2 regions of the Arthrobacter sp. LAPM80 genome follow, and region 1 is predicted to be linked to the other one. Evidence: predicted binding sites of a transcription regulator. Region 1 holds the regulator's gene; the other holds the start of a gene.

Evidence for each region. The regulator Rex, encoded in region 1, represses fermentation and respiration genes when NADH is low (regulators of the CRP and FNR family bind a similar motif). The targets are predictions, from matches to a motif close to CTTGTGAANNNNTTCACAAG.
Region 2: a site for Rex is predicted at 1,902-1,921, ahead of AAGW05_RS07920 (MarP family serine protease). Genes of this name have one in related genera too.

Annotation. Positions count from the first base shown of each region.
Region 1 covers NZ_JBCHVD010000020.1:38,480-42,888, reverse strand. The annotation lists gene AAGW05_RS15970 (YceI family protein) at 157-714, shown strand; gene AAGW05_RS15965 (hypothetical protein) at 1,003-1,449, shown strand; gene AAGW05_RS15960 (hypothetical protein) at 1,630-2,340, shown strand; gene AAGW05_RS15955 (redox-sensing transcriptional repressor Rex) at 2,352-3,062, opposite strand; gene AAGW05_RS15950 (glutaredoxin family protein) at 3,183-3,506, opposite strand; gene AAGW05_RS15945 (HAD family hydrolase) at 3,687-4,409, shown strand, end outside.
Region 2 covers NZ_JBCHVD010000006.1:10,776-15,184, reverse strand. The annotation lists gene AAGW05_RS07935 (RidA family protein) at 1-104, shown strand, start outside; gene AAGW05_RS07930 (NUDIX hydrolase) at 118-1,032, shown strand; gene AAGW05_RS07925 (Crp/Fnr family transcriptional regulator) at 1,156-1,833, opposite strand; gene AAGW05_RS07920 (MarP family serine protease) at 2,068-3,252, shown strand; gene aroQ (type II 3-dehydroquinate dehydratase) at 3,259-3,729, opposite strand; gene AAGW05_RS07910 (DeoR/GlpR family DNA-binding transcription regulator) at 3,806-4,409, opposite strand, start outside.

The DNA of each region.
Region 1 (4,409 bases):
GTTTCTCAAAGTTAGTGAACAAGGGGTTAATCCGGGGGACAAAAAGTTTTTGGCCACACGGGAATATTAGATACAAACGCATGCTTATACCTTTCGAAGGGCACCCACCACGGATGCGCTGCGGCTTGAAATCCATTCTTCCCAAGGAGACACCCCATGTCAGTAACAACCATTGAATCCACAGACCTCACACAAGGCACCTGGAACCTTGACGGCTCACACAGCACGGTTGGCTTCATGGTCCGCCACGCCGGAATCTCCAAGGTCCGCGGCCAGTTCACCGAAATGGAAGGCTCCTTGACGCTCGGCGAGACCCTCGCCGAAACCGCCGTCACGGCCACCATCGCCGCCGCAAGCTTCAACTCAGGCGACGCCAACCGCGACGCCCACGTCCGCGGCGCCGATTTCTTCGACGTCGAGGTCTTCCCCACCCTGACGTTCGTCTCCACTTCCGTTTCAGGCGATGAAGAAGAGTTCGAAATGACCGGCGAGCTGACCATTCGCGGCATCACCAAGACAGTGACCTTCAAGGGCGAGTTCGGCGGCGTGGCGGTAGACGCTTTCGGCGCCACCCGCGCAGGTTTCGAAGCCAAGACCGTCATCAGCCGCAAGGACTTCGGTCTGACCTGGAACGCAGCACTTGAAGCCGGCGGCGTGCTGGTTTCGGACAAGGTGACCATCACCCTCGAAGTTGCTTTCGTGAAGGCTGCATAAGCACCTGGTTCGAGCCCCGGCCCAGCGCTGGGGCGCCCCTGGTCCAGGGGATCTTGATGCCGGTCCGCCACGACGGCGGGCCGGCATTTTGCTACTTACTAGTACACCTATGCAGGGGATCACCCCAAGACTATGGTTCTTGCTATGAGCACACCGAATGAGTTTCCAGGTCCTGAGCAGCCAGGCTCGCAACCACCACCCCCCGGTTATGGTTCTCAGCCCCCGCCACATGCTCCGCAAGCACCCGCACCCGGGTACCAGCAACCGGGCGGCGCCTACAAGTTTAAGATGCCCAAGGACATGCCGCACTCGGTGCAGGACGTCATGCCTGCCGGCGGCTTCTCAAACATGTTCAAGATGGACGGCCTGCCACAACTGCTTAAAATCTCCTACATCATCTGGCTGGTGACGGCAGCCCTCTGGCTGATCTCCACCTTCTTCACCTTCATCGGATCCCTTTTCCTGCTGGCCGCGACGTATTTCACGGGCGACGCCATCAAGGGAATCGTGCTGTCCATCATTTCGGTGGTGCTGATTGCCGCTTTGCTCGTGTGCGCCATGAAACTCAAGGAAGGAATGCAGTGGGCCCGGCTGGCACTGTCGGCCATCGTGGTTGTGGGCATTATCTTCTTGTTCCTCGGCGCCGGAGGCGGCGGTTTGCTAGGGATTGTGGCAGCCGTGCTGATGTGGCTGCCCGAATCAAACGCATGGTTCAATTCCCGGGCCGGTGCGTAGTGCACTGAGTCCGGCATTGGTCCGGAACAAGTAGTGGGGCCCGGAGAGGTCGCGTAGGGTTTGTTACAACCCGCCGCGGCCTTCTCTTTACGTCTGGATTCATGCGGCACGATCACCTGGCCGGCCCCGTTGGCCAGGTACCTGGCACCATTGCCCGGCAACATTGAAAGAGCAGCTGTCATGACCACCCCCGGTGAAGAACCCCAAGAGCAGCCCACCCCCCTTCCGGGAAGCTACGGTGAGATCGCCCCAGGCGTCCCCCGTTACGGCCAGTACGCACCCGAGGGGTGGGATCCGCCCCAGGACGTCAAGGACGCTCAGAATGCCAACACCCCGGCGTCGGCCCTTCCTCCCTCCCCTTCCTACCCCGGGTTCGGCGGGGCACAGGCTGGCGGCCCGGGCATGGCCGGTGCACCGCTGGAGCGGGTGGCGGCACCGAGGCAGGTGTCACTGGCAGCCCGCTTGATTCAGCTGGCGGGGGTGCTGCAGACGATTTCCGCCGTGGTGCTGCTTTTCGTGTTGTTTGTCCCGTCGGTCAAGGCCGTCATGCTTGACGCGTTTCGGACGGCCATGGCCGGCAACCCCGCCCTTGCGGAGGCCTATTCCGATCCGGCCCTGATCAATACGGCCCTGTACCTGGCCTTTGTCCTGAGCCTGGCGATGGCTGTCGTCTACTTTTGGCTGGCCTATAAGATTCGGCGCGGCGCCAATTGGGCCAGGACCACGGCCCTGGTGCTTGCCTGCCTGTCGCTCTTTTTACTGGCCCAGCCCAGCCCGCTTGCCATTGTCCAGATCGGACTGGGTGCCGTAGCCGTGCTGATGCTGTTCAGATCACCCGCGAAGGAGTTCTTCCGGGCGCACAAGGCCAACAGGGGCCAGCGGGGGCGCTGACCCACCCGCCGCTAAGCTCCGGGGCGGTCCTGTTCCAGGTTCGGCTCCTGCAGCCGCTGGGCGTGATAGGCGAGGATCTGCAGTTCGGTAGCCATGTCAACCTTGCGCAGGTTGACATGGTCGGGAACAGTCAGCGCGACGGGTGCGAAGCTCAGGATGCTGTGCACGCCGGCGGCAATAACGCGGTCGCACACGGACTGGGCAACGGAGGCAGGAAGTGCCAGGACAACCATGTTGGCCCGGGTGGACGCCACGACAGATTCAAGGTTGGCCACGTCATTGACCCGCAGCCAGCCAATTTCGCTGCCAATGATCATTTGGTCGGCGTCAAGAAGGGCCACCACGTCAAATCCGCGGGATTCGAATCCTGCGTAGCGGGCGAGCGCCCGGCCCAAGTTGCCGGCACCAACAATGGCAACCCGCCATTCGTGGGTCAGGCCGAGGGCCTGGGCAATTTTTCGGCTCAGGTTGCCCACGTCGTAGCCGACTCCTCGGGTTCCGTAAGAGCCAAGATACGAAAGGTCCTTGCGGACATTGGCGGCTCCGACGCCGGCCGATTCAGCCAGCGCCTCAGAGGAGACGCTCTCGGCGCCGTCGGCCAGCAGGGCGTTCAAGGTGCGCAGGTATAGCGTCAGCCGCGAAACGGTGGCAGGCGGCAGCTGCCGGGCCGGTTCGGCCGACGGCTCTTCCGGGGTCTGCGCAGACGTCAAGGCAACACTCACATTCTCAGATTAAAGCCACATGTGGCTGCCGAACGCATGGCCCAAAGACCCACATCCGCCTTCATCCACTGTATGACCAGACCCGGCCACAGCCAAAAGCACAGCGCGCCCGCTTGCCGCTCAGGAGGAAGCCAGGGCGCGTCTCAGGATGGTGCGCAGCCGGGCGGGATCGATGTGCCAAAAGTCGCGTTGGATGCCGTCAACAAGAACCACGGGGATTTCCTCACCGTACTGCTGCGCCAGGGCGGCGTTCCCGTCAATGCTCACCTCATGCCACGGCAGGCCAAGTCCCCCTGCAACGTCGGTGACGACGGCGCGGGCGTCATCGCACAAGTGGCAGCCTGTCTTCGTGATCAATTCAAGCAACGGCAGGGGTACCGCAGGGGCGGGTGCGGCGCCGGCATCCACGTCGGGGCCGGCCGGGACTCTCTCAGATGGTTCCATGGCAACAACGGTACTCAATGGAAACGGTTTCCCGCGCAGGGAATGCCACTCAACCTGCGTGGGCTGCGCGGTGGAAAAAACCGCCGGACCGGCTCCGCGAAATGAAAGTTTCACCACAGTTAACCCCCGGGGCAGGTGGCGGAACGGGCAGGGCGCGCAAGGATTGACTAGAATCATTTCATGCCCGACGTGACTAGCAACAGTGCCGAGGCCCCCTCGACTGCTGTGCAGCACCAAGGTGAGGCTGCTTTCTTTGACGTGGACAACACGCTGATGAAGGGTGCCAGCCTGTTCCACGTGGCCCGTAAAATGTATCAAAAACGCGCCTTCACCCTCAGGGATGCTGTTGGATTTGCCTGGAAGCAAACCAAGTTCATCATGCGCGGCGAGAACATGAGCGACGTTCATTCCGTCCAGGATTCAGCACAGCAACTGGCCGCCGGCATCAGCGCCGACTTCATCCGCCAGCTGGGCGAAGAAGTGTATGACGAGATGATCGTCTCGAAAATCTGGCCGGGCACCCGGGCCCTGACCCAGGAACACCTCAAATCCGGCCGCCAGGTGTGGCTTGTGACGGCGACCCCCGTGGAAGTTGCGGGGGTCATTGCCGAGCGGTTGAACCTGACCGGCGCCTTGGGCACCGTGGCCGAAATTGACGACGGCCTCTACACGGGCCGTCTTGTCGGCGAAATCCTGCACGGGCCCGCCAAGGGCCGGGCAGTGAGAGAATTGGCGGAAAAAGAGGGCCTGGACCTCTCACGCAGCTGGGCCTACAGCGATTCCTACAACGACATTCCGCTGCTCACCGCTGTGGGCAACCCTGTTGCGATCAACCCCGACACCAAGTTGCGCAGGCACGCACGGGACAACAACTGGCCCATCTACGACTACCGCTCCGGGCGC
Region 2 (4,409 bases), on a different contig from region 1:
AGGTGTTTGGCGAGGCAGGGATCCACGCACGGTCCGCCGTCGGAGTTTCCGTACTGCCTTTGGATTCTCCCGTTGAGGTTGAGTTGATTGCCGAATTCCAGTAACGACCCTGCGGGCATGCGGTCAGCAGGAAAGCGGCTCTTCCCGCTGAACGCAGACCAGCAGGAAGCCGCGCAGACGTGGGTGGACTTCGGCCAGCGCACCCCCAGCAAGCCGCGGCAGGCGTCGTCAGTGGTGCTGTTGAAGGACAGCCCAGGCGGCCTGCGGACTTTTCTGACCTACCGCCCGGGCGGTTCTCCGTTGGGAACTGTCGCCTTTCCCGGCGGCACCATTGAGGCCGCGGACGACGACGTCACCGACTGGGTGGGCCCCTCACCCACGATGTGGGCCAAGAGCCTTGGCACGCAGGACATTGGACTCGCCAAACGCCATGTGGTGGCGGCCATCCGTGAATTGTTTGAGGAAACTGGCATCCTGCTGGCCGGACCGGATTCCTCCGCGCTGGTGGAAAACATCACCGGACCCGAATGGATGCGGGCACGCGAGTCCATAGCCACCCAGGAGACCACTTTTGCGTCCCTGCTGGAGCGCTATGGGTTGGCGCTGCGCACCGATCTGCTCACGCCGCTGAGCCATTGGACCAGCCCGGACTTCGCCCACAGGCGCTTCGACACCAGGTACTTTGCAGCAGCAAGGCCGGTCAACCAGGAACCTTCCCTGCTCACAAGCAAGGGTGTGTGGGGGCGCTGGGCCAGCGCGGCAGACATCCTGGCCGACCGCGCAAAAACCGCACTGGGGGATGAAATCGGCCAGCCGACAACCACAGGCTTGACCCTAGGTGAGCTCGTGGTGCCCGGCGTGGAGATCATCCTTGAAAAAATCGCTGCCGCCCGCGGCTGCATTGCCTATCTGAACCACAAGAGGCCCATCAACGAATACCGGCCCAAGCTCGTGGGGGATTCCGAGTCGAGATTCAGCCTTGAGGTGCTGACAGCGCCCGTGTCCGAGGGCGCTCCCTGCAGGGAGCGCTGACAGGGCCAACGCTGCGGCAGCGTTGTGCTTCTCTTGCCGGAAACGAACGCCGGCCCGGCCACCTAAGGTGACCGGGCCGGCGTTCGTCGTTTCCCGCAGTTCAGGCTCCCTGCGACAGAAGCGCTAGCGTGAGCGCTGGCGCAGGCGGTTGACATCCAGGATGACCACGGCGCGGGCTTCAAGGCGGAGCCAGCCGCGCTGGACGAACTCGGCGAGGGCCTTGTTCACTGTCTCGCGTGACGCGCCGACCAGCTGGGCCAGTTCTTCCTGCGTGAGCTCGTGGGCAACCAGGATGCCGTCGGTCGCGGGGCGGCCGAAGCGGTCCGCGAGGTCAAGGATGGCCTTGGCCACGCGGCCGGGGACGTCCGAGAAGACCAGATCCGAGAGGTTGTCGTTGGTGCGGCGCAGGCGGCGGGCCAGGGCCTGCAGCAACTGCATGGACACCTCGGGGCGGTTGCGCAGCAGGGTGTTCAGGGATTCGTTCTTCAGGCCGGCAAGTCGGGTCTCGGAAACGGCCGTCGCCGTCGTGCTGCGGGGGGCCGGGTCAAAGAGTGCCATTTCGCCGAAGAGCTCGCCCGGGCCGAGGATGGCAACAAGTGATTCGCGGCCGTCAGAGGAGGTGCGTCCCAGCTTCACCTTGCCCGAAACGATGAAGTAGAGCTGGTCGCCCTGGTCGCCTTCACGAAAGACCGAAGCGCCGCGGGAAAGGTCAACCTCTGCCAGTTCGTCCGTCAAAAGGCGGAAAGCCTCGTCGTCGAGCGTGGCGAATAGTGGTGCCCGGCGTAATACCTCGATGTCCATGAAAACTCCTTACAGTATGTAGCTAATCAGTTCTGACCTGATACTGATTGTTTCAGAACTTTTCCGTTTTTGTGACCAATTTGGCATTCCAGGCGTTCGTTGTCAGCATATTGGCAGATTGATCATTCGAAAAGCTCATGGGCCATTCGGGTTGGGCCGGTAACATGTGGAGGTGGAGCACTGCCTGTGCCCAACTTGTAAAGGGCTCCGGCCCGGGAGGAGCTGTACGCGACGGTGCTTGGTTTCTCATGGCTTGATGCGGTGCTCATTGTCTGGCTTTTGTGGCAGCTGATCTACGGCCTGAACACCGGAGTGGTGGTCTCACTGGGTGGTATCGCAGGTTTCGCTGCCGGTGCCGCTGCGGCTTTTTTTGCCGCCCCCTTCGTCAACCAGTTCGCCCCCGGGCCGGGATGGCGCACTGCCATGGTGATTGGCGCCACAGTCCTGTTGATCGCCATCGGCCACGCCCTGGGCATGAAGCTGGGCGGCGCGATCGGCCGCCGTGTGAAATCTGACTCAATCCGATCCGTGAACCGGATTTTGGGCGGGGTGCTCAACGTAGCGGTGGGTGCGCTGGCCATTTCCATGCTGGCATTTGGTGTATCCAACCTTGGCATCCCGGCAGTATCCAAGCAGTTGAGCGACTCCCAGGTCATATCCCGGATTGACACCTGGACGCCCGATCCCGTCAAGGCAGCCGTCGCCGAGATCCGTTCCCTGGTGCTGGACGAGGGCATCCCTGCCCTGTTGAACCCGGGCGGCCCCAATGTCCAGGTGGCCGCCCCGAATGCCAATACAAACACGCCGGCCTGGAACCAGGCTGCGCACTCGGTCATGAAAATTTCGGGCACCGCATTCCAGTGCGGACAGAACCAGACGGGCACGGGGTTCGTCATCTCGCCCGGGCGGGTCCTGACCAATGCCCACGTGGTGGCGGGCGTGTCCATGCCCGTGGTGCAGACCCAGACACAGGGCGCGCTGCCTGCCCGCGTGGTGTACTTCAACCCCGTCCATGACTTGGCGATCCTCGCAGTCGATGGTTTGGCCGCGGCGCCGCTAACCGTTGGGGCCACGGTTCCCGGGAACACTGCCACGGCCTTCGCCGGCTACCCGCTCGGCGGGCCGTTGCAGGTGCGCCCGGCAACCGTGCTCTCCTCGGGCCCCATGATGGTGCCTGACATCTCCGGTGGGGCGAAGTCGCTTCTTGACGTGTATCAACTGGCCGGCAACGTGCAGTCGGGCAACTCCGGCGGGCCACTGCTTGATGCCTCAGGGCGTGTTGTGGGTGTCGTTTTCGCCAAGGCGACCAGTTCTGCCAATGTGGGCTTTGCCCTGACCATGGAGGAGGCCGGGCCCGTCATCGCCTCGGCGCCGACCCTCAGCGGTGCCGTGCCGTCGGGCACCTGCAAGGTCGGCTGACGGGCGCTACGCCAGGATCTTGTCCAGGTAGCTCACGGCCAGTTCGTAGCCGTGGATGCCGGCGCCGACAATGACGCTCTCGCACACGGGGGACAGATATGAGTGGTGCCTGAACTCCTCGCGCTTGTGCACATTGGTGATGTGCACCTCAACCGTGGGAAGTTCGACGCCGGCAATCGCGTCCCGCAGCGCCACCGACGTGTGCGTGTAGGCGCCCGCGTTGATGATGATTCCCACGGCCGTGCCGCGCGCCGCATGGATGGCGTCGACCAGGACACCCTCGTGGTTTGACTGCAGGCACGTGGTGCTGAACCCGGCGGCCCCGGCGGCCGCCGTGGCCAGCCGTTCGACGTCGGACAGCGTGGCCGAGCCGTAAATTTCAGGTTCCCGGGTGCCAAGTAGGTTCAGGTTGGGTCCATTGAGGATCAGCAGGGTGCCGCGGTCCGCGGCGCCCTGCTCAGCAGTCGAAGAGGTCATGGGTTAATAATGCCCCACCCGCGCAGGGCGCCGCGTTTGATCGCCAAAAGCCGTGTCTGCTCGGGAACTTCGCTGCTCAGGAGATGCCTTGCGCGGGGCCCGCAACGGGCACCAGCCGCAGAGCACCCACCCGGTCCCGCAGCGTACGCTGCGCCTCCAGGCCCAGGAATTCATCGCTGATGACCTCATCGACGTCCTCCAACGCGGCTATGGTGCTGATACCCACCGTTCCCCACTTGCTGTGATCGGCCAGCACGACGACTCTGCGGGCCGCGGCGATCAGGGCCCTGTCCATCTCTGCCTCCAGCAGGTTGGGGGTGGTGAACCCCGCCTGCGCATCCACGCCGTGCACGCCCAAAAACAGCACGTCAAGGTGGAGCGATCGCACGGACTGTGTGGCAATGGGACCCACCAGGGCATCCGACGGCGTGCGTTCGCCGCCTGTGAGGATCACCGACACCCGGGAGCCCGGGGTCTGAAAGACATCGGCAATCCGCACCGAGTTGGTCACGACTGTCAGATTCTTCATGCCAGCGAGTTCCTTCGCGAGCGACCACGTGGTAGTGCCGGCGCTCAGGCCGATGGCCATGCCGTCGCTGACAAGTTGCACGGCCTCCTGGGCGATGGCCCGCTTTTCGGCCGTGCCCTGGGTCGATTTGAGTTCAAAGCCTGGTTCGTGC